Regions from separate parts of the Paenibacillus sp. FSL M7-0896 genome, predicted to be linked through region 2. Evidence: a T-box and tRNA genes for the amino acid it is inferred to sense, from the RefSeq annotation. Region 2 holds a T-box; the other holds one or more tRNA genes.
What was found. A T-box is a leader RNA that pairs with one kind of tRNA and senses whether it is charged. The one in region 2 lies ahead of MKY12_RS24455 (valine--tRNA ligase), so its partner is inferred to be a tRNA-Val.
Positions count from the first base shown of each region.

Region 1: it has a tRNA-Val gene. The T-box ahead of MKY12_RS24455 (valine--tRNA ligase) is inferred to sense a tRNA for this amino acid. The anticodon was not compared.

Region 1 covers NZ_CP150250.1:2,776,045-2,792,007, forward strand. The annotation lists gene MKY12_RS11585 (carbohydrate ABC transporter permease) at 1-385, shown strand, start outside; gene MKY12_RS11590 (extracellular solute-binding protein) at 416-1,741, shown strand; gene MKY12_RS11595 (hypothetical protein) at 1,820-3,469, shown strand; gene MKY12_RS11600 (glycoside hydrolase family 43 protein) at 3,510-4,427, shown strand; gene MKY12_RS11605 (hypothetical protein) at 4,876-6,153, opposite strand; gene MKY12_RS11610 (hypothetical protein) at 6,398-6,532, shown strand; gene MKY12_RS11615 (stalk domain-containing protein) at 6,616-7,287, shown strand; gene MKY12_RS11620 (hypothetical protein) at 7,472-8,017, shown strand; gene MKY12_RS11625 (hypothetical protein) at 8,200-8,823, shown strand; gene MKY12_RS11630 (accessory gene regulator B family protein) at 8,816-9,343, shown strand; gene MKY12_RS11635 (cyclic lactone autoinducer peptide) at 9,346-9,480, shown strand; gene MKY12_RS11640 (LytTR family transcriptional regulator DNA-binding domain-containing protein) at 9,498-9,893, shown strand; gene MKY12_RS11645 (GNAT family protein) at 9,978-10,508, opposite strand; gene MKY12_RS11650 (hypothetical protein) at 10,825-11,367, shown strand; partial or broken gene MKY12_RS11655 (Rpn family recombination-promoting nuclease/putative transposase) at 11,491-12,042, shown strand; tRNA gene MKY12_RS11660 (tRNA-Val) at 12,194-12,265, opposite strand; gene MKY12_RS11665 (helix-turn-helix transcriptional regulator) at 12,504-13,313, shown strand; gene MKY12_RS11670 (aldo/keto reductase) at 13,469-14,422, shown strand; gene metG (methionine--tRNA ligase) at 14,464-15,963, opposite strand, start outside.
Region 2 covers NZ_CP150250.1:5,668,331-5,684,293, forward strand. The annotation lists gene MKY12_RS24430 (SPOR domain-containing protein) at 1-543, opposite strand, end outside; gene MKY12_RS24435 (glycosyltransferase) at 620-1,807, opposite strand; gene MKY12_RS24440 (glycosyltransferase family 4 protein) at 1,983-3,164, opposite strand; gene murC (UDP-N-acetylmuramate--L-alanine ligase) at 3,393-4,769, opposite strand; gene MKY12_RS24450 (folylpolyglutamate synthase/dihydrofolate synthase family protein) at 4,777-6,153, opposite strand; gene MKY12_RS24455 (valine--tRNA ligase) at 6,159-8,795, opposite strand; T-box leader at 8,955-9,239, opposite strand; gene MKY12_RS24460 (stalk domain-containing protein) at 9,332-9,994, opposite strand; gene MKY12_RS24465 (LysM peptidoglycan-binding domain-containing protein) at 10,600-11,964, opposite strand; gene MKY12_RS24470 (glycosyltransferase family 4 protein) at 12,100-13,521, opposite strand; gene MKY12_RS24475 (GGDEF domain-containing protein) at 13,717-14,958, shown strand; gene MKY12_RS24480 (neutral zinc metallopeptidase) at 15,626-15,963, opposite strand, start outside.

The DNA of each region.
Region 1 (15,963 bases), 2.9 Mb from region 2:
TGACTCGTTCTTCATTCTGCTGATGATTCAGTTCATCCGCGGCATCCCGAAGGAGCTGGACGAGAGTGCCACGATTGACGGCTGCGGCCAGGGCCAGCTGTACTTCCGGATCATTATTCCGCTGCTGGTTCCGGCGCTGATTACAACGGCGATCTTCACCTTCATCTGGTCGTGGGATGATTTCTTCAGCCAGATGATCTACCTCAGCCGGATCAATCTGTTCACCGTGCAACTGGGTATACGCTCGCTCTATGATCCTTCGGGCTCCTCCGACTGGGGCGCGCTGCTGGCGATGTCGGTGCTGTCACTGGTGCCGATTATGACGATCTTCATGCTCTTCCAAAAGCATTTCCTGGAGGGCATCGCTACGACCGGCCTGAAATGAGCAAGCGATTACAATTATTCTTGGGGGGATATGTTTATGAAGAAAAGCTTAGGTCTTACGCTGAGTGTCCTGCTGCTGGCAGCCACAACCGCCTGCTCGGGCGGCAATAACGGCAAGCCTGCGGCGGCCGGCAACTCCGGCAGTGCGGGAGCTTCTGCGGATCAGGTGGAGCTGCGGATTATGTGGTGGGGCGACCAGAAGCGCGCAGATAAGACGAACGAGGCGCTGCGGGCCTTCGAGTCGAAGCACCCGAACATTAAGGTGGTCGGGGAGTTTGCTCCGAACTCCGGGTATTTCGACAAGCTTAATACCCAGCTCGCTTCGGGCACAGCGCCTGATGTGTTTTTCCTGGGAGGGAACGTAACTGATTACGCCGCGAAAGGTGTGCTGCTGGACTTACAGCCCTATGTCGGCCAAGAGCTGGATCTGACGGATATGGACCAGACGATGGTGGAGTACGGAACGCTGGGAGGCAAGCTGGTGCATATCTCAGCCGGGGCGAATGCCCGGGGGATGGTACTCAATACGGAGTTGTTCAAGAAGGCTGGAATGGAGGTTCCGGCAGACGGCTGGAGCTGGGAGGATTACGCCCGCATCAGCAAGGAAATCTCCGATAAGCTGGGCAAGGGTTATTACGGCACCTACAACTTTACCGTTGAGGGGATGGACATCTATATGAAGCAGCGCGGCAAGCAGGTCTATGATATGGAGAAGGAGGCGCTGGGCTTCGGGCAGCAGGATGCAGAGGAGTGGTTCAACTACTGGTACGGGATCACTAAGAACGGCGGAATGGTCACTCCATCCCTGCAGGTATCCAATCCTCCGGGAGACACAAGTAAATCCCTGGTCGTTACCGGCAAGGTGGCGATGAGCCTGATTCCGTCCAACCAGTTCGCCGCTCATCAGAATCTGACTCAGGATAAGCTGACCATGATTCAGGTGCCGCGCGGGCCGAAGGGAACGGGGGTTGTCTTTGAATCCAGTCAAGGGTTGTCCGGTTATGCCAAGACCAAGCATCCGAAGGAGGTCGCGGAGCTGATGAACTTCTGGATCAATGATCCCGATGCCGCGCAGATTCTAGGCAGTGACCGCGGCGTGCCGGTGACCTCCAAGATGCGTGACCTGCTGATGAAGGAGGCTACGCCGCTGGAACAGACCGTGTACGACTTCACAAGCCGTGTATCCGAAGCGACGAAGAAGGAGCCGTTTGCCGTCAGCTATAACCCGCCGAATTTCACCGAATTCACCAAGCTGGCGGAGACCGCTGTACAGGAGATCGGTTTTGAGCAAAAGGATGTCAAGCAAGGGGTAGAGGATTTCTATACAGGCGCGACGCAGTTATTCGGAGCCCAGTAGTCATATCCCGGAAGCGGGCTGCCCCCGGCAGTCTGCTTCTCTGTCTGGAGAGCAACTAAAGTTACAGGAGGGAATGGAATGACGGGTAGTGTACTGGAGAGACTGCGGAGGATAGCGGTGGACGACCGGATTAGAGTGCTTAAGAAAGCGGCGGACCGGGATTCACTGGAGGAGTGGAAGCAATCGGGCGTGGCCTTCGCGGCTTCATCGGAGAACATGGAGAATGTCTATTACTCTGCGCTGCACAAGCTGCTGGACTGTATCGTGCCGATGGACGGAGGCGGACTTGTGCTGCATGAAGGCGGGGTCTATCTCGGGAGCTGGCTGGAGAGCACGGGTACGATCTGCGCTGAACGGCTGTCGCGGTTCATGCCGGAGGTGGCGGGAGCGACCTTCCGGCTGTTCGCCGACCAGCAGCGGCAGGATGGGCTGATGCCCTACAAGGTGACGCCTGCGGGACCGGCCTACCGGCAGATTCAGATGGTGACGCCGCTGGCCCGCAGCGTCTGGAATCATTATCTGGAGAACGGGCGGGATAAGAGCTTCCTTCGCTCCATGTATCAGGCGATGGGCCGGTTCGACCATTGGCTGCATATGTACCGCAACACTAGAGGGACCGGCTGCGTCGAAGCCTTCTGCACGTTCGATACCGGACATGACCTCTCGCCGCGCTTCTGGCATGTCCCCGACACGCCCCATCTGGAGGATGCGGGACAATATAACCCGGATTCGCCGCTGCTGCCTTTTCTGGCCCCGGATTTAACGGCCAATGTCTACTGTCAGCGGCTCTACCTGTCCAAGATAGCGGTGGAGCTTGGCGGGAGCGGGGACGAATGGCGTGCCCGGGCAGCGGCAAGCAGCCACAGCCTGTTCAGCCATTGCTATGACGAAGAGGATGAGTTCTTCTATGACCGGGATCGCGGAGGCCGGTTCGTCCGTGTACAATCGGATGTTCTGCTGCGTGTGCTGGCCTGCGAGGTGGGGGACGGGGTGTTTTTTGCGTCAGCCCTCCGCCGTTACCTGCTCAATACCGGCAAGTTCTTTGCCAAATATCCCTTCACCTCCATTGCGATGGATGATCCCAGGTTCGACCCTTTCTCCAGCTATAACACCTGGGGAGGTTCGTCGAACTTCCTCAGCCTCATCCGTGCGCCGCATGCCTTCGAGCAGCACGGGCGTTATGTCGAGCTGACCTGGGTCATCCTGCCGATCCTCGCAGCGTTCTCGCGGATGACCCGGTTCGGGCAGACGTTAAGCCCATGGACCGGGGAAGAGGGATATACGGAGACCTATTCACCTGCGATTCTCTGCCTGCTGGACTATATGGAGCGGCTATGCGGGATCGTGCCGGTAGCCGGAGAGGAGCTATGGTTCACCGGCCTGCTTCCCTATGACATGGATCATGGCCAAGAGGTGGCCCATGAGACCGGATACCGCCGGACCGTGGACGACACGGTCTTCGAGCTGGTTACTACGCGTGAGCGGTCTGTAATCTACCGTAATGAAGAGGAGTACCTGACCTTTCCATATGGTGTGCGTGTGGTCCTGGGCCGGGGCGGACAACTGCTGAAGCTGATCGGCATGAGTGTCCGCCAGATCGAAGGGAGTCTGTGCTATGAGGGCCAGACGCTCCCGTTCACCATCAAGGGCAACGAGCAACTTGAATATGCGGACGGCGGTTTCGTGAGCGTCAGCGATATTGGAGTGGTACTGCCGGAATACAGGTAGATCAGGGAGAGTATAAGAGCGAAGTGAGGAGAGGGTCTAAATGAACCACCCGATGAGAACGACAGCGAATAGCGAGCTGCAAATCAGAGATCCGTATGTGCTTCCGCTGGCCGGAGAGGGGCAAGAGGCGGGCACCTACTATTTATATGGCAGCACCGACAGCAATATCTGGGGCACGGGCACGGGGTTCAACGCCTACACCGGCACAGATCTGGAGCACTGGGATGGCCCGTTCCCGGTCTTCCGGCCGGAGCCGGATTTCTATGCGGAGCGGAATTTCTGGGCACCGGAGGTCTATGGTTATGGCGGCAATTACATCATGTTCGCCACCTTCCGGCGCAAGGACAATGATCTGCTGGGCACCGCCGTTCTGATATCGCTGCATCCGCTGGGTCCGTTCATCCCGCATAGTGAGGGGCCGGTGACTCCGCAGGAGTGGAGTTCACTCGACGGAACGCTGTATGTGGACCGGCAGGGCCAGCCGTGGATGGTCTTCTGCCATGAGTGGCAGCAGACCGGGGACGGCGAGGTCTGCGCCATGCGGCTAACAGAGGACCTGCGGAGTGCCGCTGGGGAACCTGTTGTTCTGTTCCGGGCATCCGAAGCCCCGTGGACCACTCCGTTTGAATCCAAGCGTTATGCGAATCAGCTTAATTATGTCACGGACGGGCCGTTCCTGTTCCGCTCAGCGGACGGCACCTTGTATCTGCTGTGGGCCAGCTTCATTAATAATACCTACGCGCTGGGTATCGCCCGTTCCGGGAGCGGAGAGATAACCGGACCCTGGCTTCATCAGGAGCAAGCGCTCTACCAGCAGGACGGCGGTCACGCCATGGTCTTCCGCACCTTCAGCGGTCAGCTGATGCTGGCCATCCACACGCCGAATCAGACGCCTGATGAACGGCCGGTGTTTGTGGAGCTGGAGGAGCAGGACGGTGAGATGAGAGTGAAGGCGTAGGCACTTACGCGGGCAGGCGGGCAGGGGGAGGGCAAATCTGCGGGTAACTAGTCTGCGAGGAATCAGCGGCGGTTCAGCAACAAATCAGCAACGAGGCAAGAACATCACTCTCCCTGCGATTTAGGCTCTAAATGTAATTTGTACAACTAAAATGGGCAAATATTGCGCAGGGAGAGCTTTAGTTGCACTCTGTACACTTATAAGTTACTCTCATGGCGGGAAAGAGCGTTTTCCTCAAATTTAGCTGTACAGAATACAACTATCCCTGCGCGCCAGCCAATTCGCCGTCATTTAGCTGTACAAAATACAACTATCTTCCAAACGCTGCCCATTCCCGGGTGAAGTTTGATTTGCACTATCGGAGTAACCTAAGCCTGTAAACGAACAAAACGATTGCCCTCCTTTAAAAAGTGGCAATCGTTTTTGGGTGCAGGTAACCTGCGGAAGCTTATTCGATATCAATGCTCCATTGTCCGTCTGCTTCCACGGAAAAGACATAAATTCCGTCGGATTCGATTTTTTCCGCTGTGGAGCCGGAGTAGTTCCCAATTTCATTAACCAGCAAGAGGCTATCATTCACTTTGACAGCAAAATTGGATTCACCCGTGTGCTTAGATGTGAACCGGGTCAGCTTGCTTTGCAGCCTTGCAAACACAACATCGTTCCCCTTACCGGATAATTTAACCGGAGCGCTCTTGACGTTCTCAGGGATGCTCTGCTTAATATCTGCTTTCCACGAGCCATCCGACTCCACCTTCAGCATATATTTCCCGCCGTCAGGAATCACGGCTAAAGATTTTCCTTTGTAAGGCCCAATTTCATTCACGAGCATTTTTTTGGTATCTCCTGTTTCATCGTACATATAGATCACAAAGTTAGAATCCCCGTTGTCTGTTGCCTCAATTATGGCGATCCCGCTGTTCAAATAGAAGAACTCTGTAGCCTGGTCCTTTTTCCCTTTGAGATGTATGACTTCGTCCTTTGCTGGCGCTGGCGTAGCGGCTGCAGATGTGGCTGAACTAGGTATCCCTTGGTATAACGGCAGCAGCTCAGCGTATAGCTTTTCAACAGTTGCCTTGTCATCCTTTTGAATGGCATTAGCCATTTCCTTGTATTTGCTTTGATTTTCCTTAATTATAAAATCCACGCTACTGAGAAAATATGCTGAAATATCATCTTTAATTTCTTGGGTAATCTCCTTTTCCAGATAGCTTTTCGCTAAATTAAGTCCTCTCGATCCAAACTCCTGATCTGCTTCTAGGTAGGTCATATCCGTATCTCCGCCAGAGGGTACATCCGTTTCATCGGGTGTAGGTGTGGGATCCGGGTAGCGGCTGGCAACGGAAGCAGGTAGAACTCCACCAATTTTTGTGAAAAGCTTCTTTACATTTTGCACATCATTTTTCTCAATAGAGTCAGCAATCTCCAGGTAAGTGAAGGTATTCTCTTTATCCTCCCGGGCCTTAATCCGGATGTTATTGGCAATTTCTTTGGACGACTCAATATTCCATGAATTAGTACCGAAGTTCTCTAGGTATTCCTGCGTCTTATCTTTCACTGAGAAGTTCTTCAGCTCTGGCGCTGGAGTAGGAGAAGCAGTCGGAGCAGCAGAAGGAGTCGCCGTTTCGGCTTGAGTAATCTCAGCAGACCCGCCACATCCGCTCAATATCACAGGTGAAGCTAAAAGAGCAAAAGCTAAAGTCATTTTGGATAATTTTTCGTACATCAGTAATTTCCCCCAAATGTTTAATCATACTTAGCCAGTATAGCAAAATTGGATTATTTCTACAGTGAAATTTAATAGAACTTTGCATTCCTTACACAAACGTGCCAAACTTGTTATGATTAGGATATAGATCTTATATCATTTTGAATGGGGGATGTAAGCTGTGTATATGACAGGTTTTGGGTCCTTGCTCGCTGGAGGGTTCAGTATTTTTGCTCTTTTACTCTGGTTGAGTTGTCTGGGAATGGGGATATATTTATTTGTGCTGGTGGTGAAGCTTGCCCGCAGGGGAATCATTGCGCTGGATTTGTACAATCACTCCAAAAATCTGGAGATACGCGAACGTTACGAAGCGGCTCACCGGAGAGATGAGTTCTGAATGATTGCATCTGATGGCAGGATTTATTATACTCCCAATAAGGAATATTCAAATTTGTTATAAATGGAGAGGAGTATGATCGAATGAAGAAGAAGATGACTGCTGCACTGACTGCATTTGCCGTACTTGGAGGAATGGGCACAGGTGTGTACGCCGGAGCCAACCTGCAGGAGATCAAGGCATATCTCAATCCAAGCATCAAATTCAAGATGAACGGCCAGCCCGTACAGCTTAAGAATGGCAGCGGTGCGGTGGTTGCCCCAATTTCCTATAAGGACACAACGTATCTGCCGGTCCGTTCCGTATCCGATCTGCTGGGAGTTACCGTTAAGTTCGATGCTGCAACCAACACCATATCTCTGGGGGAGCAGACAGCGGGCGTACCAATCGCTACAGGTTTTGACGACATGTATCACACCAAAGATCCGGGCAAGACGGTCTTCAAGGACAAGGATTACAAGGATGTCTTCTTCGATAACGCCAGTGGTGACCGAGGCACTTCATTCATGCTCCACCCGAACAAAAAATATCAGAAGCTTTATCTCCAGGTAGCCGCGATCGGCGGAGAGATTAAAGACTTCGCGGTACAAGACAGCGACACCAATACTGTGTTGAAGAAGCAGACCATTGACCCTGCCAGCGGGCTTACTACCATCGAAGTGGATATTGCCGGAGTAAGCAGCCTGTATGTCAACGGAGATGTGAAGGATGGAACCTCGGTCTTCGTTCCGCTTACGACATCGTATTATAAATAAATTCTGAACTTATACATCATTCACGAATGACCCGGGAGCCTTGGTTTCCGGGCTTCTTTTTGTCTATTCGTTGTTTTGAGGAAAAAGAAAATGGGTACTATCCGGTAAGCCTGTGAATCTAACTGGCCATGTAACTTTCAATGAATTGACGAGGAGTGAGAAGATGTACACCAAAAAGCTAATAATGTCCTTATCCTTGACGTTGTCCCTCTTGGCCCTCAGTGCCTGCGGTAATGCTGAGGATAAGCCGTCCACCGAATCGATGCAGACCACTGCACCGGCAACAGAGACTGTGCAGACTCCAGCGCCGACAACAGAGGCCGAACAGACTCCAGCACCAACGACAGAGCCGGAGCAGACCCCTGAGGCGACGGCCGGAAGTAACGAGACGGCTGCCGGATCTGCGGACCTGCCAAAATATCTGCCGGAGGACTTCCCGATGCCGGAGAATGTAACGGAGACCATTCTTTCGAATGCGGAGGAGAATGAGGGCAAGAAGACGGCATTGCTGATTTTTAGAACAACGGATAGTATGGAATCGGTAACGAAGCTCTATGATGATTATCTGGCTTCCAAGCTGGGCGATCAGTCCGTGAAGACTATCGATCCCAAGAACCTGATCATTCAAGGCAAGACCAAGGACGATAAGCAGAGCTGGTCAATCATTGGCGGTCCGCTTGCGTCTCAGGAGGGAACCGTGGAGGTTAACGTCATTTGGTCTGAAATTTAGTACGGACAGCCAAGCTGCTGTACACAGAGGAACATCCGTTGAGGCTCGATTCAGAGCGGCCAACGGATGTTTTTTTGATTTGATAAAAAGTGTCGAATTTTGTAATTAAGTAGTATACGTCAGGTGCGGCGGGGATATATAATTAATCTTGTGAACGAAAATTAGTCAGGCGGTGTTATGGTTTGTCGTGGGAACCTGTAGGCTTTATGTTTTTCTCAACGATAGAGACGCTTGCGCTCTATTATCTGATTATGTCTCTCTATAGATTCAAGTGGAGATGGTACATCTGGCAGGCTTTATTTGTCATCTTGCTGAACAATCTGCAAAGCTATCTGTTACGCAATGAACTGGGTATGTCGAATGTTGCACCACTTGTTTTAATCTTGATTTTTATCTTCTTCTTCGCTGCGGTGGTGAGGATGCCGCTCATTCTATCCATCATCGCAACAATATCAGGATTTGCTATTTTTGCCGGGATTCAGACGCTGCTCACCCTGCTCATGTTCGGATCTATATCGAATATTGGTAGTACCGCGAACGGATATTTTCTACAGGTGGCGACTGCGGCCATGGTGTTTGGTGTCTTCGGGTTTCTGTACCGCAAAGGCAAGGGCTTCACATTCGATCTGGATAAACTCCGCTTTAAGATAGAGGATATTCTGCTGTCTCTGCTGATTTTCGGCTTCGTAATAGGGATTTCAGTGCTACTCTACTATAATGATATTCTGCTAAATGCCTTGATTTTCCTGGTGATGACTGTATTCCTTCTATATTATTCCACCCGGAGGGAGCGGGAAGATGCTTGAATTCATGTCCGGCAAGCTGGCATTTACGATTAAAAATATCGTACCTGAGCACCCGGCATCCTACGCTGTCCTGAAATTTGCTATTAGCGTAGTGCTTAATGTGGTGTTTATTATTGGGCTGACGCTGGTAGTATCCCTGTTGACGGGCAGGACAAGTGAAGCTCTGCAGATTCTGATCTCCTTTGCCGTATTACGTCAGGTGTCGGGCGGGGTCCATCTAAAATCTGGTATAGCCTGTGTCTTGTTTACGGTAAGCTTGTTCACAGTACTGTCCTTCGTGGAGCTTAGCTCCTTCTACGTTATGTTATTGAATGCAGCGAGTCTGTTAATAGTTTTCTGGCTGGCGCCCATTGGGATTGAACGACAGACCCGGATTCCGAGGCGGCACTGGCCTAAGCTGAGAATCTTGGCGTTACTGCTGGTAGCTGCCAATATCGTTATAGGCTCATCTGTTATCGCAGCCAGCTTTTTGGCACAATCCATCAGTCTGATTATAGCTAGAAGGGAGGTGAACATCTGACAATGAGAGCTTTGCAGCGCAAAGTAGTGTATAAGCTTGCTTCTGGTTTGTCCGCCTTGGCTGCCCTTATCGTGTTGGTTACAGCAAGTGTATTATACATTAATCAACCGGAGGTTCCTGAAGAGTTACTTAAATAACATTGGAGTTGATCCCTTTGAGCACGATATCTGTTACTAGAGACACAGAGGGAAACACTGGTGTATTCTCACTCGATATTGAAAAAATAACTTTTATGGAATTTGAACGGACTATCTATCGGATCATTGTCCATACGTACGATCAGACCTTTTATACAGTAGGTACGCTGAAATATTGGCTTAATACCCTGGCCAGTTCAGGATATAATTTCGTTCTAGCAGATAGAAACACGTTAATTCAGGTTTCTAACATTATCCAGCTGGATAAGACGTTTCATATTGCTTATTTTGGGGAAGACCACAGAGGAGTCGAGCAAAAGTGTTTTCTGTCAGAGAAGGGCTATAAAGAAATTCTCAAATACGTAAAGACATCCGCATCGGATATTCAATTAGTGGAGCTGCCCCAGTGGTAGCTTTGTTTTTTATGGTATATAAAATTAGGCTGACCCTGCGCAGTTCATTCTGTAGCGCTTGGGTCAGCCCTTGTTCAGGTTAGCTTAATCTGCAGCTAATCTGGAATACATACACAGATCAATGAAGCTTCCTTTGGACCGCTCACTCTGCCTCAGTGTTCCTTCCAGCGAAAAGTTTAATTTCTGCAGTACCTTAATAGAATTGATATTAGCAGGCTGGGCCTTTGCTTCTATTCTATTGAAGCCCAGTGTATCAAACGCATAATCTATTAGTGCGCGAAGGGCTTCAGGCACATATCCTTTTCCCCAGCACTCGCGGCTAAGGTCATAACCGATCTCTGTCTTGGCATTGTCATAGTCCAGCGCATTGAAACCACAGGAGCCGATAATCCGGCCGGATTCTGCTTCCGTGATGGAATAGCGGATCGCCTGATTCTCGGTGGCTAACTTACCCAGCAGCTCAATCATTTCCACGGCCTGACTCTCATCCGTGAAGCTGCTGATATTCATGAACCGGGTGACTTCAGGATCGGACCAGATCGGGAACAGGCTGGCTGAATCGGCGGTGCGCATTTGTCTTAATACTAATCTCTCGGTTTGTAATTCTGTAATCATCAATAAGTTACCTCCATTAAATATATATGGTATTGGTGAGGTGCAACTATTGATATCTGCGCATAGTTCAGTCCTTTCCGTGTGTAAGCTACCTCTATTATATAGAATGCAAGGGAGGAAGTTAAGATCGATTCAGGACCGTTTCAACAAATCTTCATAAAGAAGGGTGCTTTGCTTGGTGGCGATCTCAGGTTTTGATAAATATCTGTCAGCAACCATGCAAAAAAGAGGCTTACGGTCAGTCCTGTCAGGGATGCTACTGTTTCGTATTCCTCCTAACAAGGTAAACTTTAGATAAAAGGATCTGGAGGGTATTATGAGAAAAACGGTACTGGTAATGTTGTTCTTGTTCGTATTGACGGCATGTGCGGATTCAAAGGACGGGGTAACCACCAAAGACTTAGCCATTCAAAAGGTGAACGATCATAAAGCCGTTGTTGAGTATGGAATGAGCCGTGCAGAAGTGGAAGAGGTATTGGGCAAGGGGGAGGATAAGGATATTGCGAATTCAGTCATGTATAGCTCTGGCGTGAGGATTATGTACCGGGAGGATAAAGTGGCAGGGATTACTCTGGCAGAGGAATCGAAAGATACATATGAAACCACTGGCGGTTTTAAAATTGGCATGTCTAAGGATGACTTCAAACAAATCTATGGCGATCAATATCTGAAGGAGATGGAGCGCAACCTGGATTATGCTTACGATGCCACCAACAAGCGATATTTGCAGGAGAAAGAGTGGGTGGCGAAAGCGGAAGATGACACGAAAATATATGTAATTTCAGCCATGTTCAACGGTAAGGGTGAAGCAGACGCCGTTGTATTGGTGGATAAGCGAATGGCGATAACATTAAGGTAGAGGGGGGGCTGAAAGATAAAACATGTTCTTGTATGTTTCATAGCGCTTAGGGGACAGAATAGCAGTATATGGAGCCCAAAAAGCTGGCCTTGTCTACAACGAGTAGTTCTGCCATGATATAATCAGTGTTTGAAGAAGTGTGTGACGATCAATATACTGAACTACTCCTGTCTGCCGAATGACCGTCATCATAATGTGTTTCATCTTCGGGAAGATCATACCGGGATATCTCTTAACAATGATCTTGAGATTCATGTGATGGAATTAACAAAGCTTGAGGAGCAGGCCGTTCCATTAACTGGTGGTCTGATTAACTGGTTATTATTCCTAAAGGGTGTTGAACAACCAAATTGGGAGGTGCTAACCATGAATGAACCGATGTTGAAAAAAGCAATGGATACGCTCGAGTTCCTGAGTCAGGATGCCGCTACAAGGATGGAGTATGAAGCCCGGATGAAGTATTTGCGTGATGAGGCATCACGGATGAATGGGGCTAAGGCTGAGGGGCGAGCTGAGGGACGAGCAGAAGGGCGAGTAGAGGGTGAACGAAAAAAGGCAGAGGCAATGGTGCGTGAACTTCTTGCTCTTGGAGTGGAAACTTCCATTATTGTTAGAGCCTCTGGCCTCTCAGAGCAAGAAGTTTTAAGCTTGAAATCACTAATGGGTAGACACTGACCATGAATGAACCGATGAGAAAAAGAGAAACTTCTAGAAAGCTCTTGGCAATGGAGCAATGGAATTAAAAATTTAAAACTGTTGCAATGATAACAACGAAAAACGAAGCCGATCTTATGATCGGCTTCGTTTCTTTAAAACTCTCCATATATAGGACGGATGGGGTTCGAACCCATGACCCCTACCCTGTCAAGATAGTGCTCTCCCGCTGAGCTACCGTCCTGCAACGAAATTTATAATAACACAGGACGTAAGGGAATGGCAAGATATTTTTTACTATGATACAAATGATACCTTTAATCATAACTCTCCCACACCACCACAATGACAAAAACCCACGACACCCCACCTTTATTAAATTACAATATTGGCGCTTGTCTGGAAGTTACTTAACCAACATAAAAGGTGGAATTCTATCATGATTGTAAAATTTAAAGTAATGCCGAAAGGAGGCCCAGCTCATGAGTTACGAGATTACGAGGTTTAGGCGTCTTGGCGACTACCTGAGATCACGCCGGGAACGTCTGCAGCCTGAAGCTGTAGGGATCAAGGAAACGAACAGTCAGCGCAGAACACCGGGGCTGCGTCGGGAGGAGGTTGCGGTTCTGGCTGGTCTCAGCAGCACCTATTATACTTGGCTGGAGCAGGGCAGGGAGGTTACCGCCTCCAGAGAGGTCATGGAGAGTCTCAGTCAGGCGCTGCGGTTGTCGGCAGATGAGCGTAAGCATCTGTTTGAGCTATGGAATCCGGGCTTGCCGGATACACTTGCTTCTATAGATACAGCCAGTCCGGAGCTGAATCCGCAGTGGCGGAATATTATCCGCCAATTGACTTATCCGTCTTTTATTACGAATGAGCGGTCTGAGTTACTGGCCTGGAATGATAAAGCGAGTGAAGTGCTTAGTGATTTCGGAGGTCTGCCTGCTTCAGAGCGCATTATGATGCGTCTTCTGTTCCTGGATCTGGAGCTGCGCCGCCGGATGCGGAACTGGGAGGAGTTCGCAATCTATTCAGTAGGGGTGTACAGAACCTATTATGACATGAACCTGCACGATCCTTGGTACAAGGAGATGGTCGATCAGCTCCTGGAGGACAGTGCGGATTTCGCTGAGATGTGGAAGCAGCACAATATTCAAGGCAAGAAGGTCAACCGTGTGGTCATAGAGAGTCTTGGCACGAGCCAGCCTGTAGTCTACGATATCAATTCGATGGCCAATCTGGCGGATCACCCGGGTCTGCATATTTGTATCTATACCCCTGTCATAACGTAGTAGAGAATCATCTGAAGGCGCATTTTTACAGGTCTGTTGCTGCTCCCTGGTAATGATCTTACTAGCATGAACGTACTGTGGCTGCTCCACGGCAGGACGGTTAGAATAAGGTCATGTTCATAAGATCTATTACAGGGACAAGAGGAGGCAACCATATGCACACAAGAACACTTGGGAACGAAGGGCTGATCGTATCGGCTTTGGGACTCGGAACGATGATGATGCCAGATAATGAAGAGTCTGTACGAACCATTCATGGCGCGCTTGACCTGGGCGTAACCCTGCTGGACACAGCGGATATCTACGGAGCTTTCGAGCAGCAGCGCTTCGGCGGCAATGAACGGCTTCTCGGACGGGCGCTTAAGGGCCGGAGAGATCAGGCTGTGATTGCGACCAAATTCGGCATTACGCATACTCAGGGACCCAAGGGAGACCCGGCCTATATCAAAAAATCCGTAGATGCCAGCCTCTATCATCTCGGCACAGATTATATCGATCTGTACTATCAGCACCGTCCCGATCCGAACACGCCTATTGAGGAAACCGCCGGTACCCTGGCTGACCTCGTCAAGGAAGGGAAGATCCGTTATATCGGCTTATCCGAGGCTTCGCCTGAACTGATCCGCCGGGCACATGCGGTGCATCCGTTGACCGCCCTGCAGACAGAGTATTCGCTCTGGAGCCGGGAGGTGGAGGATGAGATTCTGCCGCTGGTCAAGGAGCTGGGCATCGGCTTCGTTCCTTATAGCCCGCTGGGCCGCGGTTTTCTGACTGGACAGATCATGAGCTTCGATGATCTGCCGGAGGATGATTACCGCCGCCATTACCCTCGGTTCCAGGGAGAGAACTTCACCCGGAACCTGGAGGTCGTCTCGCTGATCGGGCAGATGGCGGCCGAGAAAGGCTACGTCCCGGCACAGCTAGCCCTGGCCTGGCTTCTAGCACAAGGAGATCAAATTGTACCGATTCCCGGCACGAAGCGGCTGGAGCGGTTACAAGAGAACCTCGGAGCGCTTCAGGTTACATTGACGGCAGAGGATCTCGCCCGGATTGAGCGGATATCCCCGCAAGGTATTGCAGCCGGAGCACGTTACCCCGGCCAGAACTAAGTTATCACACAGAGCGGACAGCCGCTGTGTATTCATCAATATTAAGACCCCGGAGCGTCCTTGCCTTCGCCGCTTGCTTTCGTGAGCGGTATGAGAGGCAGGACGCTTTTGTCTTTCATCCGCTCTATTTCCTCCTCTATGCGCTCTACATCTATCCGCTCGAACAGCAGCTCAAGCTCCAATATAGGCTGCTCTGCCAGGACGGATACCGGGTGCCATACGGGCTGTTCTATGGACAGGAAGCCTCTAATCTTCTCGCAGGAGAAGGGGAGGAACGGGTTCAGCAGGTTAGACAGATTGGCAATAATCTGAACACAGGTGTACAGCGTGTTAGCCCCGGCTGCAGGATCATGCTTGATCTGGAGCCACGGCTGCTGCTGATCGAAATACTTATTGGCCTGGCGGATATGCGAGAAGATGAATTCCAGGGCCTCCTTGAAGTGTCCGGCTTGGGTCAGCCTTCCTGCCTCCTTATACAGCTGGTCCAGACTGCTAACCCATGCTTTATCCAAGACTCCATCTGGAACTCTGCCGTTCCAGAACTTATTCACGAATACGAGGCTGCGGTTGACGAAATTGCCGAATGCGCCCAGCAGCTCGCTGTTATGGCTGTAGATGAACTCTCTCCAGGAGAAGTCGGCATCCCGCTTCTCGGGACCGTTCGCAGTCAGGAAATAACGGACCGAGTCCGGGTCATACCGGCTGAGAATATCCGGCACCCAGACCGCCCAGTTGCGGCTGGTGGAGAATTTCTGCCCTTCCAGGGTCAGATATTCAGAAGAGAAGATCCGGTCCGGCAGATGTAGTTCCTCAGCTCCAAGCAGGATAGCAGGCCAGATTAGGCTGTGAAAAGGAATATTGTCCTTCCCGTGCACATAGTAAGCGGTTATAGGCGGCTGCCCATCGTTATCTTGTGCGGACGCTACAGACCAGAAATCCTCCCAGCGGCCCCCCGTCTCGGCGGCCCATTGCTTGCTGGCCGACAGATAACCGCTGACCGCTTCGATCCAGACATAGATTTTTTTGTCTGCGAAGCCTGGGGTGGGGACATCCACGCCCCAGTCCAGATCGCGTGTTGCTGCGCGGTCCTGCAGGCCTTCCTGCAGATATCTGCGGGTTAGACGGACGGCATTGTCTCTCCAGCCCTGCGCGGAATCAGTATATTCTGTGAGTGCTTGCTGGAAGCTGGACAGCGACAGATAGTAATGCTGAGTAGAGCGCAGCACAGGCGTAGAGCCGCAGAGGGCGCATGTGCGCTCCAGCAGATCCACCGGATCGAGAATCGTTGAACAGTAATCGCATTGGTCTCCCCGGGCCTGCTGTCCGCATACCGGGCAGAGGCCATGAACATAACGGTCCGGCAAGAAGCGCTGGTCCTGCTCACAATAACACTGGAGACTCGATTTCTGGTACAGATACCCGTGATCCAGCAGCTTAAGGAACAGCTCCTGCACCGTATTGTGGTGATGTGCCTGATCGGTCCGGGTATACAAGTCATAAGTGAAGCCCATGGCGCGGAAGCAAGCGGCGAACTCCTCATG
Region 2 (15,963 bases):
AGCGACGGACAGTGCGAACTTCCACCAATACGAGGGACGGCGGGTATGATAAGAGCCGCCGTAGCTATTCCCTTGAACTCCGGATGGATCATGACTGTCTGTAGCGGATTCACGGTTATCTTCATACAGCGGGTAGTACTCATCTGCTGAATGCAGACCTTCTTCATCTGCCCCTCCATAGAAGGAATGATCCTCCGAATCTTCACTCTCTTCCCATAGATGCCTTGCAGAAGCAGGACGGACAACAGAATACAGCCCCAAATCATAGTTATCCTCAGGAGCTTTCGGTTTCCGGCGGCCGGAGCCCGGGGGCTTCAAGTAATCTGCCTCTACAGGCCGGGGCAACTCCACCTTCTCCAGATCCACAATATATTCATCAGCCTTGGAATAGGAGGATGTCTTAATTTCCCCGCGCCGCACCTTGTCAGTGTCCTTATTCTCCAGAACCACACCGGTTTCGTTCACTGCCCGGCGCTCTGCCGTCTCTGTCCGCTGTCTGCCCTGGTTCCCGTCGAAGCGGAATGTCATTCTTCCGTTATTCAATACCCTCACCTCGCGATCTTCAGTTCTATACTGAAAGATATGAAAGATGCGAGAGAGATATGCTATTTTAATATATTTACACCAGACTAAGCAGCTTCGCCTTCACGCCGTCTGCTGCATAATGCCTGCTCAGTGTCCGGTAGGCCTGATCTGCAATAATGGAGCCAAGCTCCGGCGTGGTCAGCAGCCTGATCAGATGATCCGCAGTGTCAGCCGTTGTTCCTGCCAGCAGGATATTCCGTCCCGGCTCACAGAGCAGCTCCTCCGAGCCCTTCAGGCTGCTGACCACCGGCGTGCGGAGGGCCCAGGCCTCCAGAATGCTGCTTTGAGCGCCGCAGTCCTCGCAGCATGAGGCAACCACAGCTCTGGCCCTGCGGATATAATCGGCTGTCTGTATAGCTTCACTGATAATTAAAATAGAAGAGTCCTTCCGGACGGCAGCTGCGACCTCTGCGTGCACCTCTCTGCTAATAATGCAGCAGCGGATATCCGGCACCGCCGCCCGAATCAGCGGATATACCTTCTTGAAGAACAGCAGCGCTGCATTCTTGCCGTCAGTAGAATACATGTTCCAGTGCAGAACGATGGAGTTATCCTTGGCAGTATCTCCCGCAGCTGCATAAGGGGGGGCACTCAGATTAATGTACGGCGGAACAACATGCACCTTGCCTGCATCGGCAAAGGATAGCGCCTTAAAGGACAGCGCCTCATCTTCTGAAGCAGCCAGCAGCAGGCTGGTCTTGTTCATTAACCGGCGCTCTTCGCGGCGGATCAGCGCATCATTCAGCTTGCGGTAGCCTGTACTTATTCCCCGCTTGCCAGCCGCCCGGCTCTGCACCCGTATACCACCGGCACGGCGGGCGTCGGTGACGATAACAGCCCCGGGAAGCAGCGAGGCGACCAGATCCAGCCCATTGCCGAGCATGGCATATGAGACAAACACATGGCTGTAGGCATGCTGGCTGCACATCTCGGTTATTACCGCCCGCAGCGACTTGTCATTGCCGATCATCGAGGCATCCTTGCGGAGCCTGTTCAGCGGAAACAGCAGGCTTCTGCGGGTGGACGCAGGCCGCTTCACCTGATGCACGGTCAGGGCAGGACTGCGCAGAATCTGCGTCTCGCGGCGGTGGTAGCAATACTCCAGCAGATCAATATCAAACCGCTCCAGCAGCATATTAAGGAAATTCTCTGTTCTGATGTCTCCTTCCCGGTCTCCCGGTGTGTGACTACGGGCAGAAAGGAACAGCATTCTCTCTCTCATGGCTATAGCTCCTTGGTTCTATGTAAATGTGTATGAATATGTACGAAACAAAAAAGGCCGGATGACATCCAGCCCAGAAATGTGAAACTTTCGATGTAGATCTATAGTAACGCAATCCCTCTGAGAAGGTTGTCGATTTATGGGGAAAAATAATTTTTCCACCTTCCACATCCCTTCAGACCAGACGAAGCAGCTTATCCTTGACACTTTGCGCCTCATAATTCGCCAGCAGAATCTCGTATGCACGGTCCGCAAGCACTACTCCTCTTTCATGATCCTGAAGCAGCAGTGTCACACTATCGGCAAAGGAAACCGGGTCATCGGCAATCATAATATTCTGCGAATGCTCATAGAGCAGCCCTTCTGCCCCCTTGGAACTGGATACGACAGGAGTCCTCAGCGCCCAGGCTTCCAGAATTTTCAGCCTTGTCCCGCTGCCTTCCAGGAGCGGAGCTACGACCACCTGCGCCTTGCGTATATAATCCGCCACACTGTCCACATACCCGGTGATGACGATAGACGAATCCTTCAAGGCCAGTGCCGCTACCTCCGGGTGCACATCCCGTCCGACAATATACCACTTAATGTCCGGTACCCTCGCCTTAATCAGAGGATATACCTCACGGTAGAAGTAGAGGGCTGCGTTAATGTTAGGGAAGTAGTTCATATTACCCGGAAGAATAATCCACTGCTCCTTGGACAGCAACGTCTTGGCCCGGTAATCCTCCATGCGTATGAAATTGGGAATGACATGAACCTTCTGCGACCGGCTTGGAGCCAGTGCCTTGAAGGCCAGAGCATCCTCTTCCGAAGTCGTCAGCAGCAGATGGGTCTTGTCCATCAGCTTCAGCTCATCCCTGCGCGTCCATATAGCATTAAGGAAATAGTAGACCTTGGCGATCCCCTTTTTACCGCCTGCCAGCTGTGCAGACAGTCCGCTCTCGAAATTATGCGCATCGGTAATGATCACAATGTCAGGCAAGCAGCGCTGTACAATGTCGATGCAGCAGCCCAGCAGGCTGTGCGAAATAAATACATGACCGTAGGAATTCCGGCTGCAGAGCTCTATAATCTTGGCCTTCATGTCCACATCAACATGGCTCATATACGAGCAGTTCCGCCAGGTATAGAGGGAACGGAGAAGCGCTCTGCGGTAGCTGACCGTACGCTCTACTTCATGCACTGTAAGTGACGGAAGTCCCTCCGGCATCCCTGTCTTCCGGGGATTGGCATAGGTGATAAGCTCTACCTCATATTTGGCGAGCAGAAGCTTCAGAATATTGCCTGTTCTCAGCTTGCCCCCGCTATCCTGCGGATATGGATTCTCTGCGGAAATGAATAGCAACGATTCCTTCATGGCCTCTTCTCCTACTCTCCAATGATCAATTCGCCCTGGACTGCCCGGGACATCTAGGATCTATTACCCAAGTTCGGGTGCTTGACCACGCAGTTCCTTCCCCGCTGCCGAGCTGGCGCTCAATCCTGCGATTCTATGGGGAATATAGTAACTTCGTATGCAAAAAACGGCCCTACACTCCCTATTAAAGGAATGTAGAGCCGTTTCTGTAATCAATGCGATGCTATCTTACCGGTTCTTCAGGCTGTCTGCCAGCGCATAACCGACCTTCCAGATATCGCCTGCACCCATGGTGATGACCAGATCACCGGGAGCGATCCGGTTCTGCAGATCTGCCAGCACAGCTTCCTTCGTCGGCAGATGCCGCGCACCGGCGTTGCTGTTCTGTACGATCAGCTCTACCAGCTTGGCGGAGGTGACGCCCTCAATCTGCTTCTCACCCGCAGGGGAGTAGATATCGGTAATAATCACTTCGTCCGCCTCGCTGAACGCACGGCTGAACGCATCCAGCAGGAAGAAGGTACGCGTGTAGCGCTGCGGCTGGAACACGGCGATAATGCGTTTGCCGGTTGCCTTGGCGGCGCTGATCGTAGCCTGAATCTCTGTGGGATGATGCGCATAATCATCAATGACGAGAATCTCGTCAACCTCGCCCAGCACCTGGAAGCGCCGTTTGGCGCCATGGAACTTCACAATCGCAGCCGCAATGGCTTCAAAGGCAATGCCCGATTTCAGACAAGAAATCACTGCCGCCATGGAGTTATACAGATTGTATTGTCCCGGAATAGAGAGCTCAATCCGGCCTAGCACCTCAGTTCCATGGTTCATCGTATAGGATACCTGCCGGTCGCCGAGAACAATATCAGTCGCTGTATAATCAGCCGTCTCTGATTCGATCCCATAGCTGATCACTGTACCTTTTACCTTAGGCAGCAGGGATTTCAGATTCTCATCATCCGCACATACGATAGCTGTCCCGTCCTCGCGCAGCTGATTCATGAACTGAACATAAGCATCCTTCAGCTTGCCGAAGTCGCCGCCGTAGTTCTCCAGATGGTCAGCTTCTATGTTCGTAACGATTCCCAGCCAAGGATGGTATTGCAGGAACGAGCCGTCACTCTCATCGGCTTCTGCCACGACGAATTCCCCTTGTCCCGCTTTGGCATTCGTGCCGACATTCATAATCTCCCCGCCGATAATGTAGGTAGGGTCCACGCCGCAGTCTTCCATCACCAGAGCAATCATGGAAGAGGTGGTAGTCTTGCCGTGCGCTCCTGCCACCGCAACGCCCTTGCGTTCATTCAGCAGCCGGGCCAGCATCTGCGAGCGGTGCAGAATCGGAATTTTCAAACGCTCCGCTTCCACCCATTCCACATTATCCGCGGCAAGCGCCGTGGAATAGACGACCAGATCCGCGCCTTTTACCTGCTCCGCCGTATGCCCGATGAAGACCTTGGCACCTTTGGCAATCAATTTCTCCGTTAACTCCTGGGCAGCTACGTCAGAGCCTGTAACTGTATATCCCATCTCCAGCATCACCCGGGCAATCGCGCTCATACCATAGCCGCCGATCCCTATAAAATGCACACGTTCAGTAGTATCCAACAGTTCGTCACCAGCCTTTTTCAGAATCGGGTTGCCGTAAAAGCGTACTGCGCACATCAGAAATCAAATACAGCGTTCCGGACACAACTGCAAGGTCATCGTCCGCTGTGATCGTCTGCAGCTTCTGCAGCGCTTGGCCCCAATTACGTTCTACTATGATTTCCAAGTTTTCCTTGGCATATTTACTCCGCAGACTTTCTGCGATCGCCTGCAGATCTTCCGCGTCCATTTTCTTACGGAAATCCGGTTCGGTCAGGATGAGCGTATCCACTATAGGCAGTATATGCTTGAGATACGACTCGTGATGCTTATTTGCCAGCATCCCCATGAGCAAATTTAATTTACCGTAAGGCTGGAACTGCGGAAGGCTCTTCGCAAGGCTCTCAGCCCCTTCCGGATTGTGCGCGCCGTCCAGAATAATTCTGGGCGAGACGCTCACTTCCTCCAGTCTTCCGGCCCAGAATGTGCCCCGGAAGCCCTCCAGCACATCCTCGTCCTCCAGCATGAAGGCCATATACTGCCGCAGCACCTCAAGCGTCATCATGGCCCCGGCCGCATTCTCCAGCTGGTGCTCGCCTTTCATAGCAATATCCAGCTCAAGCCCGCGGAATGGCCCATTGAAGGTAAAGTGCTGGCAGCCGTCTCTCTGCTCAACATTACTATAGCTGAAATCTTCTCCCGCTAAATAGAGTGTCGAGCGGGTAGCCGCCGCCTTGGCCTTCAATACAGCTACAGCCTCGGGCTGGCTTACACAGCTGACTACAGGAACGCCCGGCTTAATAATCCCGGCTTTCTCGCCGGCAATCAGCGTAAGCGTATCTCCCAGCACATCGGTATGGTCATGTCCCACATTGGTAATGACCGACACAACCGGAGTAACGATATTCGTTACATCCAGCCTTCCCCCAAGCCCCGTCTCCCATACGACTACATCGGGATAACAGACTTCGCCGTAATAGAGAATCGCGAGCGCCGTCGCCACCTCGAACATGGTCGGTGAGCCTAGCTCAGTGCCCGCAATCTCCTGGACCAGCGGACGCAGCTGATTGGCAAGCGCAAGCAGCGTCTCCTCAGGAATATCCGTCCCGTTGTACTGGAACCGGTTCGTGAACTTCGTGATATAAGGAGAGGTGAAGGTCCCCACCGAATATCCGCTCTGAATAAGGGCCGAGGTCAAAAAGGCGCAGGTCGAGCCCTTGCCGTTGGTCCCCGCCACATGAATGAACTTAAGCTTCCGGTGCGGATGTCCGAGCTTCTCCATTAGCAGCTCTATCCGCTCCAGACCCGGCCGGATTCCAAAAGGAATCAGGCTGTTGATCCAGTCTACGGCTTCTGTATAAGAACTTAAGGGAGTGGCAGCGCCGCTCCGGGTGATCTCTTCCATGTCTGTTATCCTCTCAGTTCTGCAATACGGGCCAGCACCTTCTCGCGTCTGTCGGAATAATCCGCCTGCTTCGCCCGTTCCTCTTCGATGACTTTCACCGGAGCTTTGGCCACAAAGCCCTGATTACTGAGCTTCTTCTCCACACGCTCCACTTCGCTGTTCAGGGTCTGAACTTCTTTTTCGAGACGAATAATCTCCTGATCGATATCAATCAGACCGGACAGCGGCAGAAGCAGCTCCGCTCCGGTAACCACGGCGGACATCATTTTATCCGGCGTCTGCGGCGCAAGGCCTGCTTCGAAGGAAGAGGTGTTGCAGAAGCGCCCGATGTAATTGTCGTTGCGGGAAATAATGTCCAGGGTGTCCTGGCTGCCGGCCTTGATAATCAGCTCGACCTTCTTGCTCATTGGCGCATTCACTTCCGCACGGATACCGCGAACGGCCCGGATAATATCCATCAGCAGGTTCATCTCTGATACTGCCTGCGGATTCTCAAGCGCCGCATCGTACTTCGGCCACTCGGCCAAGGTGATGGATTCGCCCTGATGCGGCAGATGCTGCCAGATCTCCTCCGTAATGAACGGCATGAACGGGTGAATCAGCCGCAGTGTGCGGTCCAGCACGTAAGCCAGAACAGACTGAGTCTTGGCCTTGGCAGCTGCGTCCGCTCCGTATAACGAGAGCTTGGCGAATTCAATATACCAGTCACACAGATCATCCCAGATGAAGTTGTAGAGCAGGCGTCCGGTCTCGCCGAACTCGTACGAGTCAATTAGACGCGTAATATCGCGGGAAGTTTCGTTCAGGCGGTGCAGAATCCAGCGGTCCGCTGTGCCAAGCTCACCTGTAATGTCAATATCTTCAAAGGCTACGCCTTCCAGATTCATCAGCGCGAACCGGGAGGCATTCCAGATCTTGTTGGCAAAATTACGCGCCTGCTCTACCTTTTCCATACGGAACCGCAGATCCTGGCCCGCTGTACTGCCGGTAGTAATCATATAGCGCATGGCGTCAGCGCCGTACTGCTCGATAACATCCAGCGGATCAATACCGTTGCCCAGAGACTTGGACATCTTGCGTCCTTCGGCATCGCGTACGAGTCCGTGCATCAGCACATCGGAGAACGGCTTCTGGCCAGTGAATTCCATGGCTGAGAAAATCATGCGCGCTACCCAGAAGTAGATGATATCGTAGCCGGTAACCAGTACATTGTTCGGATAGTAACGCTGATAGTCGCTGCTGTCCTGATCAGGCCAGCCTAAGGTAGCGAACGGCCAGAGGTTCGAGCTGAACCAGGTATCCAGAACATCCTCATCCTGCTTCAGGTCGGACAGCCCGCTGATGCGGCGTGCTTCTTCTTCATCATGTGCAACTACAAGCTCCCCGGTGGATTCAGAGTACCAGGCCGGAATACGGTGGCCCCACCACAGTTGGCGGGAGATACACCAGTCGCGGACATTCTCGATCCAGTTCAGGTACGTCTTCTCGAAGCGGTCCGGCACGAAATGGACCCCGTCACCGTCCTTCTGTGCAGCGATGGCTGCTTCTGCCAGCGGCTGCATTTTGACGAACCACTGGGTGGACAGATAAGGCTCTACTACGGCCCCGGAACGCTCACTGTGCCCAACCTGGTGTACATGATCCTCAATGGAGATCAGCACGCCTTGCTCCTTCAGGTCGGCTACGATGGCCTTACGGCAGTCGCTGCGGTCCATTCCCTGGTAAGCGCCCGCTTCCTCATTCATCACTCCGCCTTCATCCATTACGTTGATCTGCGGAAGGTTATGGCGGACTCCCATCTCGAAGTCGTTCGGATCATGCGCCGGTGTAATCTTAACTGCACCGCTGCCGAATTCCTTATCTACGTATTCATCGGCAATAACCGGAATCTCACGTAAGGTAACCGGCAGAATCAGCGTCTTACCGATCAGATCCTTATAGCGCTCATCCTCCGGATGTACCGCTACCGCTGTATCGCCCAGCATCGTCTCGGGCCGCGTGGTAGCCACCGTGATATGGCCGCTGCCATCCTTCAGCGGATAACGCAGATGGTACAGATGCCCGTTCACTTCCTTGTATTCAACCTCGATATCCGACAGCGCTGTACGGGCAGCCGGGTCCCAGTTAATAATCCGCTTGCCGCGATAGATCAGGCCCTTCTGGTACAGCTCCACAAATACCTTGCTTACCGCCTTCTTCATTCCATCATCAAAGGTAAAGCGTTCGCGGGAGTAATCGAGGGACAGGCCCATCTTAGCCCACTGGTCATGAATTGTCTCTGCATACTGGTCTTTCCAGGCCCACACCTGCTCCAGGAACTTCTCGCGTCCCAGATCATGGCGGGAGATTCCCTGCTGGCGCAGCTTCTGCTCTACCTTGGTCTGTGTAGCAATCCCTGCATGGTCTGTACCCGGCAGCCACAGGGTATCATACCCCTGCATCCGCTTGGTGCGGATCAGCACATCCTGAAGCGTGAAATCCAGCGCATGTCCGATATGCAGCATTCCTGTTACATTCGGCGGCGGAATCACGATGCTGTAAGGCTCCGCATCCGGGCGCTTGCCGGCTTCGAAGAAGCCCTTCTCCATCCAGTACGCATACCATTTCTTCTCTGCCGCTCCCGGATCATATGTAGTCGGCATGTCGCTCTGCTTGTGATTAGCTGAAGCGGTAGCTTCTGCCGCTTCCTGCCCGTTCGGCAGCTCTGCTGCTGCATTGTTGTTATCAGCCATTGTGAACCCTCCACTGTTAAATGTATTGAGTAGCTAGCGGTTTCTGAGAATACAAAAAGGCCCTTCGTCTCAAAGGACGAAAGGCCATTCTTTCGCGGTACCACCTTTGTTTCGCGCCAATAAAAAATAAACCACTGCCTTAAGTTCCCTTACAGGTTCCTGAAGCTTAGCGCGACACTCATGCAGGGTAACGGCTGCAACCGGCCGCATCCTAACCCGTCTTCATGATGAAGACAAGCTCAGAAGGGCAACTCCGGGGCGACTTCGGGGGCTGCATCCTGCGGGAATTCACACCAATGATAATCCCGCTCTCTGAAGGGCTGACCGCCTACTCTTCCCGTTCCCAGTCTTTATGCTAGTTATTACTTAGTTCAATAATACATTCAGTGTTATCCCTAGTCAACCAGCATATACACAAAGGGCGCGCAGCAGACGTACATTGATGCCTACTCCCCGCTCCAGATCACTTGAACCACATTGAAGCCCTGATGGCTGCCCGTTCCGGGAGCGCCATCCAGCGTAACAGAGAATGTGCTTCCGGCATCAATAATCGAGAAGGCTGAGGCGGAGACTTCCTCAGACTTGGAGGTAGCTCCTTTTTGCACAAAATAGTCCTTGTACGTATTGCCGAGCGTCTCCAGGCTCTGCTTCGTACGGTAGCTGAAGGTTGCGGACGGCTTACCGGTCGCCGAGCCTTCGATCAGATCAAATATCTTCGCGTCCGCCGGAAGCGGGAAATCCGCCGGCAGGCTCTTCGGCCGCTTCACAGAATCTGCTGGTGTTCCAGTGGACGAGCCGCCGGAGGAGACAGCCGGAGCTGCAGCATCACCGATGATGACCCGGCTGGTTGAAGCATCGTAAGTAACAGCAGTGTTCAGCGCTTCGCCGATGGAGCGTACAGGCAGATAAGTGATGCCGTTATAGGTAATCGGGGCGAGGGTTTTGCCGTTGCCGTCTTTGGGCGTGTACGCCTGGCCGTTCACGACGATCCCGATTTTGTTGTTCAGGAGCGCCTTGATCTCCTGCAGATTACTGGCGGCGTAGACACCGGCCGAGACTGTGAGCGTCAAGCTTAGTGCGGCCGCAGTGGCTGCCACTTTTCTCTTCATGTGATATATCATCCTTCCAGAAGTAGTGTACCAGCGCATAGCTGCCTGAATGTGTAATGTATGTAGGCCGGTAGTGACTATTACCCCCGGCTGAACGGTTTGTAAACCAGAAGCGGAGATCGTATATACAGGCCGCATAATAAAAAACGCTTGGGAAGTGGAAACGGCTTACCTGCGCGCCAGCAAAATGTATGCTGTTTTCCGCATACATTCGGGACATATGCCTGCGTGCCAGCAAATGTATGCTGTTTTCCGCATACATTCGGGACATATGCCTGCGCGCCAGCAAATGTATGCTGTTTTCCGCATACATTCGGGACATATGCCTGCGCGCCAGCACAATGTATGCTGTTTTCCGCATACATTCGGGCCATATGCCTGCGTGCCAGCACAATGTATGCTGTTTTCCGCATACATTCGGGGCACATGCCCGCGCGCCAGCAAATGTATGCTGTTTTCCGCATACATTCAGGGCACAAGTAAAAAACACTTATCTACAACAGAAGAGAATCATAATTTCCTATACAACAAAGAAACAGGAACAGCCCCATCCGTAAGGCAAGGGCTGTTCCTGTTAAGCCTGAATTCTCCGCACAGCGTCAATCTCAAGGAATGTATAATACCTGTCCCTCTTCTACAATCTGACCGGACAGCCGGTTATACATAGTCAGCTCCCGGGTGCTTAGCTGGTATTTCTCGGCTATGGTATCCAGCGTCTCTTCCCGCTGCACGATGCAGAGCCGTACCTTGCGGAACAGCTCTGTCCCGCCCATCCCGCCGATGAACCGGCTCTTCCACGCTGTATCATTGCCTGCCTCAGGAACAGCCTGCGCTACAGAGTCTATATTGCCCGAGAGCAGCTCCTCCTGCTCTCTGTTGGCGCGGCTTGCGCTGAGCAGCGAGGAGAAGGTGAGCGGCTCCTGCTCGGCGGCTCCCGGTTCTTTTTTGCTGCCAAGGGCAACCTTGAGATCCTGCTTCTCCTCCTGGGGAGACAAAGATTCCGCAGACAGGAAGACTTCATTGTCTGTGGCCTGGATCTCCTCTGCCGCCTCCCCTCCTTCGTTCCCTTCAAACAGCGCAGCAGCATCGTTGGCAGCGGAGGTAAACACCGGCTCCGGCTGCGACACGGCATGAAGCTTCGCATTGCCCCAATGATCCACAGTGTTCAAGGCAGCGGTGCCTGTCTGAAGCGTGGTGTCCTCCTGAACCGAGCCGTTCACAGCCGCTGGTGCCGTCTTCTCTCTGGAGGTGAGGAAGTGAGCGGAGGCCTTATCAGCCGCCGGCTTGCTGCCTGCCGAAGAAGCCGTATCCAGGCTATGGGTCCTTACTCTGGGTTCCTTGTCCTTCAGGGGTGTGGAGAGATAGGCCGCGGGCTGGCTGTAAGAAGTATCTTCCGCGTACAGCGGCTCAGCTGCTGCCTCAGCCGGAGCAGCGGAGTTCTGATCTTCCGCAGAGCCCTCTGCAGTCCCTTCGCCATAGGTCCAGAGCGAATTCTCATACAGGGTATCATTCTCGGGATTGCGGATTATCTCCTCAGCCGCCCTGCTGTCTCCTGCCTCCGGCGAATACGCTACCGTGTATTCCTCCTGCTGCCAGGCCGGCTGTACATCTGCACTTCCGATTCCGCGTAGCGAGAGCACTCCGGTAATGTTGACGGTTCGCATCGTCAGCAGATCAATATCGAAATTCTCGATCTCCACCCCTATGTCATCAAGTGAGCTGACCCGGGTCAGCGGAACAGTGATTTCAACAGGAATTGCATGCTCCAGACGCTGTGTAAGGTCATCCTCCCCCCGGTAGAGTCCGGTGAGCAGCAGTTGTCCGTGCAGCTCGGCCCGGTCCTCCCGCTGGATGACCTGGATGTCGGGAACCAGCTCGACTTCCTCCAGCTCTGCTATTCCCGGAAGCTCTTCCGAAAGGTGAATGCGTTCATAAATATCAAACCGCAAGCCATGGGACTGGTCAAACACGGGAAATGTCCTCCTTCTTGGCATAATCTATCCCTGAGACAAGCCCAGAGTATAAGCCCAAAATGTTACTCCCCTCATGTATATGCTTCAATCAGGCAGGCATGACAACTTTGCCGCTTCAATTGCGGACAGCGCCTATGCCAGGGGAGGAAGGGCCGTACGTGCATCAGGAATAGAGTAGTGCTGCGGAAGCTTGACACGCATCGTTACGGCAAGCGGATTCCCCGGATCACCCTCGTTAAGCACATCTGCCGGATGAAAAGCTGCCGGCAGCGCACCCGCGCCCGGTTCTTCCCCAAACCGGAGGTGATCCGGAATTCCCGGCCGGCCCGCCCGCAGATTGACCGCTCTCTGGTATACATGCAGCGTACCCGCAGCCATGACATCCAGCGAACGGGTCTGCTCTGCCCAGCGCTTAGCCTGGAGGCCGGTGCGTCTTCTCAGTCCCTCATCCCCCAGCAGCTGCTCCATCTGCAGGGCGAGCTGAGCGGCATCTCCGGGAGGAACAATCCAGCCCGTCTCTCCCTGCCGGACCATCTCCGGCATGCCTGCGGTTCCGGCGACAATCGGCGCGATCCCGGCAAGCTGCGCTTCTGTAACCGAGAAAGGCTGCGTATCCTGGAGTGAGGGCTGCACATAGATGTCGGCAGCCCGGAGTGCAGCCGGAATATTGTTCAATTTCCCGGTGAAATGGACCTTCCCGGCGATACCCAGCAGGCGGGCCTGCTCCATGAGCTCCTCCAGGAGGCTGCCGATTCCGGCCACCGCACAGATCCACCGCTGACAGCGCTGCTCCAGAATGCCTAGCGCCTCTATCAGCACATGGACGCCTTTAATATATTCAAGACGTCCGGCATACATGATTACAGGGATTCCTTCTGCAAATTGAAGCGGCGGCGTCTCTGCGGCCCTGGCTGCATATTGATGCAGGTCCAACCCGTACGGCAAGGTATGAATACGGTCCGGGCTGACCCCCAGGCTCTGCGTAAGCTGTCCGATCCACTCCGAAGAGACCAGAATCTGGTCAGCCGCCTGGGCACCCAGTGTCTCAAGCCTACGGAAGTAGCTCCAGATCGGCCGCTGCTCATAGGCCTCCCGGGTCAGTCCGGGCTCAAGTCCTTTGTACTCATAGTAGGTCTCCTTGGTCAATGCCCCATGAACACTTGCGACCAGCGGAACAGGACGGCGCATGATCCGCCGCAGTGCATATGTGGCTATAGGGTCCTGGGCATGAATGACATCATATTCCTCCAGCCCCAGCACAGCGGCGCCGCCCTCGAATACGTAACGCCCCAGCTCAAAGCTGAAGATGCCATGCTCCAGATGCAGCGAGGGGAACCGGCCGATATCAAGCTGGGGCAGCAGCAGCGAATAGAAGGCTTTTTTATCAAAAGACTCCGTCCGGTTGAGCAAATACAATGTATTGTTCTCCACATGGCTGCCCATCAGTGTAACGGAATGGCCCTGCTCGCCCAGCTTGTCGGCCAGCTGCTTCATATACGTCCAAATTCCGCCCATATTGGTGAGGCCCCAGTAGGTGACCAGCAATATCTTCATGCATTCCTCTCCCCGGCTATAGATGTATTTAGGTACAGGAGCAGTCTGCTCCACCCTAATCAGAATAGTATATGTAGGCTGCGGGCAGGCGGAAAGGGATATATGATCATTCCCTGCAAATTTCAAAAATATCTTTTAATCAAGAATCATCTTTTCGGGTATAATCGGTATAAATCCTGAAAGGAAATTTCCGACATGTCAAAAGCGAGGGTATTTGACCTTTTTCTATTTGTCGCATCCCTGGCTATAGCCTTCATTCCCGCGCATGCTGTAGTCCTGGACGCTACCTATATAAAAGCATTACTGCTATACACTATCTTCTCCAGCATCTACTTTCAATTGCGGATTGTGACCCGGAGCGGGAACTCAACAATCGATTATGCCATCAGCTATACCTCCTCCTTCGGGATTTTTGCCGGTCCGCTCGGCACGCTCCTGTTCGAGACTGTATACCGGTTCATCGTATATTTCTATAAAAAGAAAACAAAAACCGCCGATCCCGGAGAGTTCCTGGATACCTTCTACAATATCGGTTCGTTCACACTGGGCGGCTCTGCTGCGTACTATCTGTATACGGCGCTCTCTCCCCTGGCGGACAAGCTTCCTCTCGGATACTGGCTGTTGTTCCTGCTCGTGGTCTGCGTTACCACCCTGCTGTCCTCCACCTTCCTGGTGCTGACCTTTGCCTTGTCGGGAGATATCAAGACACGCCGGGAAGCGAGGAACCTACTGTTCCGAAGCCGGAATCTGCTGGATTTCAGCAAGGTGGCTCTTAGTAATGCTCTGCTGCTGCGGCTGCTGCAAATGGAGAAATGGGAGATGCTGATCGCCCTGTTCCTGCTCAACTATGTAGTCAGTATCTCGTTCTATTCGAAGTCGCAGAGTGCCCAGCACAAGTATGAACGCGACAAATTCGAGCAGATGGCTTACCGCGACTTCCTGACCGGAACCTATAACCGGGCGCATATGGACAAGATGATGAAGGAGCTGAACCAGAGCGGGGAGTACATCGGAATTGTAGTGGCGGATATCGACCGGTTCAAAAAAATCAATGACAGCTACAACCACGCCGTTGGTGACCGGGTTATTGTTCATTTTGCCAAGACGCTGCAGAAGCATCTGCAGGAGCAGGATATTCTGTTCCGCAGCGGCGGGGAAGAGTTCACGCTCTTTCTAAGGGACAAGACCTTCGAGGAGTGCAGGACGCAGATTCAGGAGATTCTGGACAGCCTTCACGGTCACACCGTAAGTGCAGAATTCGAGGAGCAGATCATCCGCGTGCCCTATTCGGCATCCTTCGGACTCTTTTACTATAAGGCAGACCCGGATCAGAAGACCTCTATGGAAAAAGGGTATGTCTATGCCGACCAGCTCCTGCTGGAGTCCAAGAAGCTTGGCCGCAACCGTCTGTCTTACCGGAATGATGTGCAGCCGTAAGCACATGTTCCCGCGCAGGGGGACGGCGTGAGAGGGACGGGCAGAACCCGCCAAATTGTATGCTGTTTTTGGCATACATTTGATCCGTGCGCCTGCGCGGAAGCACATTGTATGCTGTTTTTGGCATACATTCGGCCCGTGCGCCTGCGCGGGAGCACTTTGTATGCTGTTTTTGGCATACATTTAGCCCGTGCGCCTGCGCGGGAAGCACATTGTATGCTGTTTTTGGCATACATTTGGTCCGTGCGCCTGCGCGGCAGCACATTATATGCTGTTTTTGGCATACATTTAGCCCGTGCGCCTGCGCGGGAGCACAATGTATGCTGTTTTTGGCATACATTTGGTCCGTGCGCCTGCGCGGGAGCACAATGTATGCTGTTTTTGGCATACATTCGGTCCGGGCGCCTGCGCGGGAGCACATTGTATGCTGTTTTTGGCATACATTCGGCCCGTGCGCCTGCGCGGGAGCACATTGTATGCTGTTTTTGGCATACATTCGGTCCGGGCGCCTGCGCGGGAGCACATTGTATGCTGTTTTTAGCATACATTCCAGCTTCCCGGCGGAGCAGAAACGGCTCCTCATAATAATGTCCCTAATAAGAACAAGAGCCGTCCTCCGTCAAGCGGATGGGCGGCTCTTAGTGTTCTTATTTCGGAATGCCGGCGGCTACAGTTCAGCAGCCTTGAAGGTATCTCCACCGGCAATCGTGCCGGAGTTAAAGCCCTTATAGAACCAGCGCTTGCGTTGTTCGGAGGTTCCGTGTGTGAAGCTGTCGGGCACCACATACCCTTGCGCCCGCTTCTGGATCGTATCATCACCCACCGCGCTCGCAGCAGTTAGCGCCTCTTCGAGATCTCCTTCCTCCAGCAGATTCTGGCCCTGAACATGATGCGCCCATACCCCGGCATAATAATCGGCCTGCAGCTCGAAGCGGACCTGAACCTTGTTGAATTCAGTCTCGCTGAGACGCTGGCGCTCTGAATTCAGCTGCTCGGAAGCGCCCA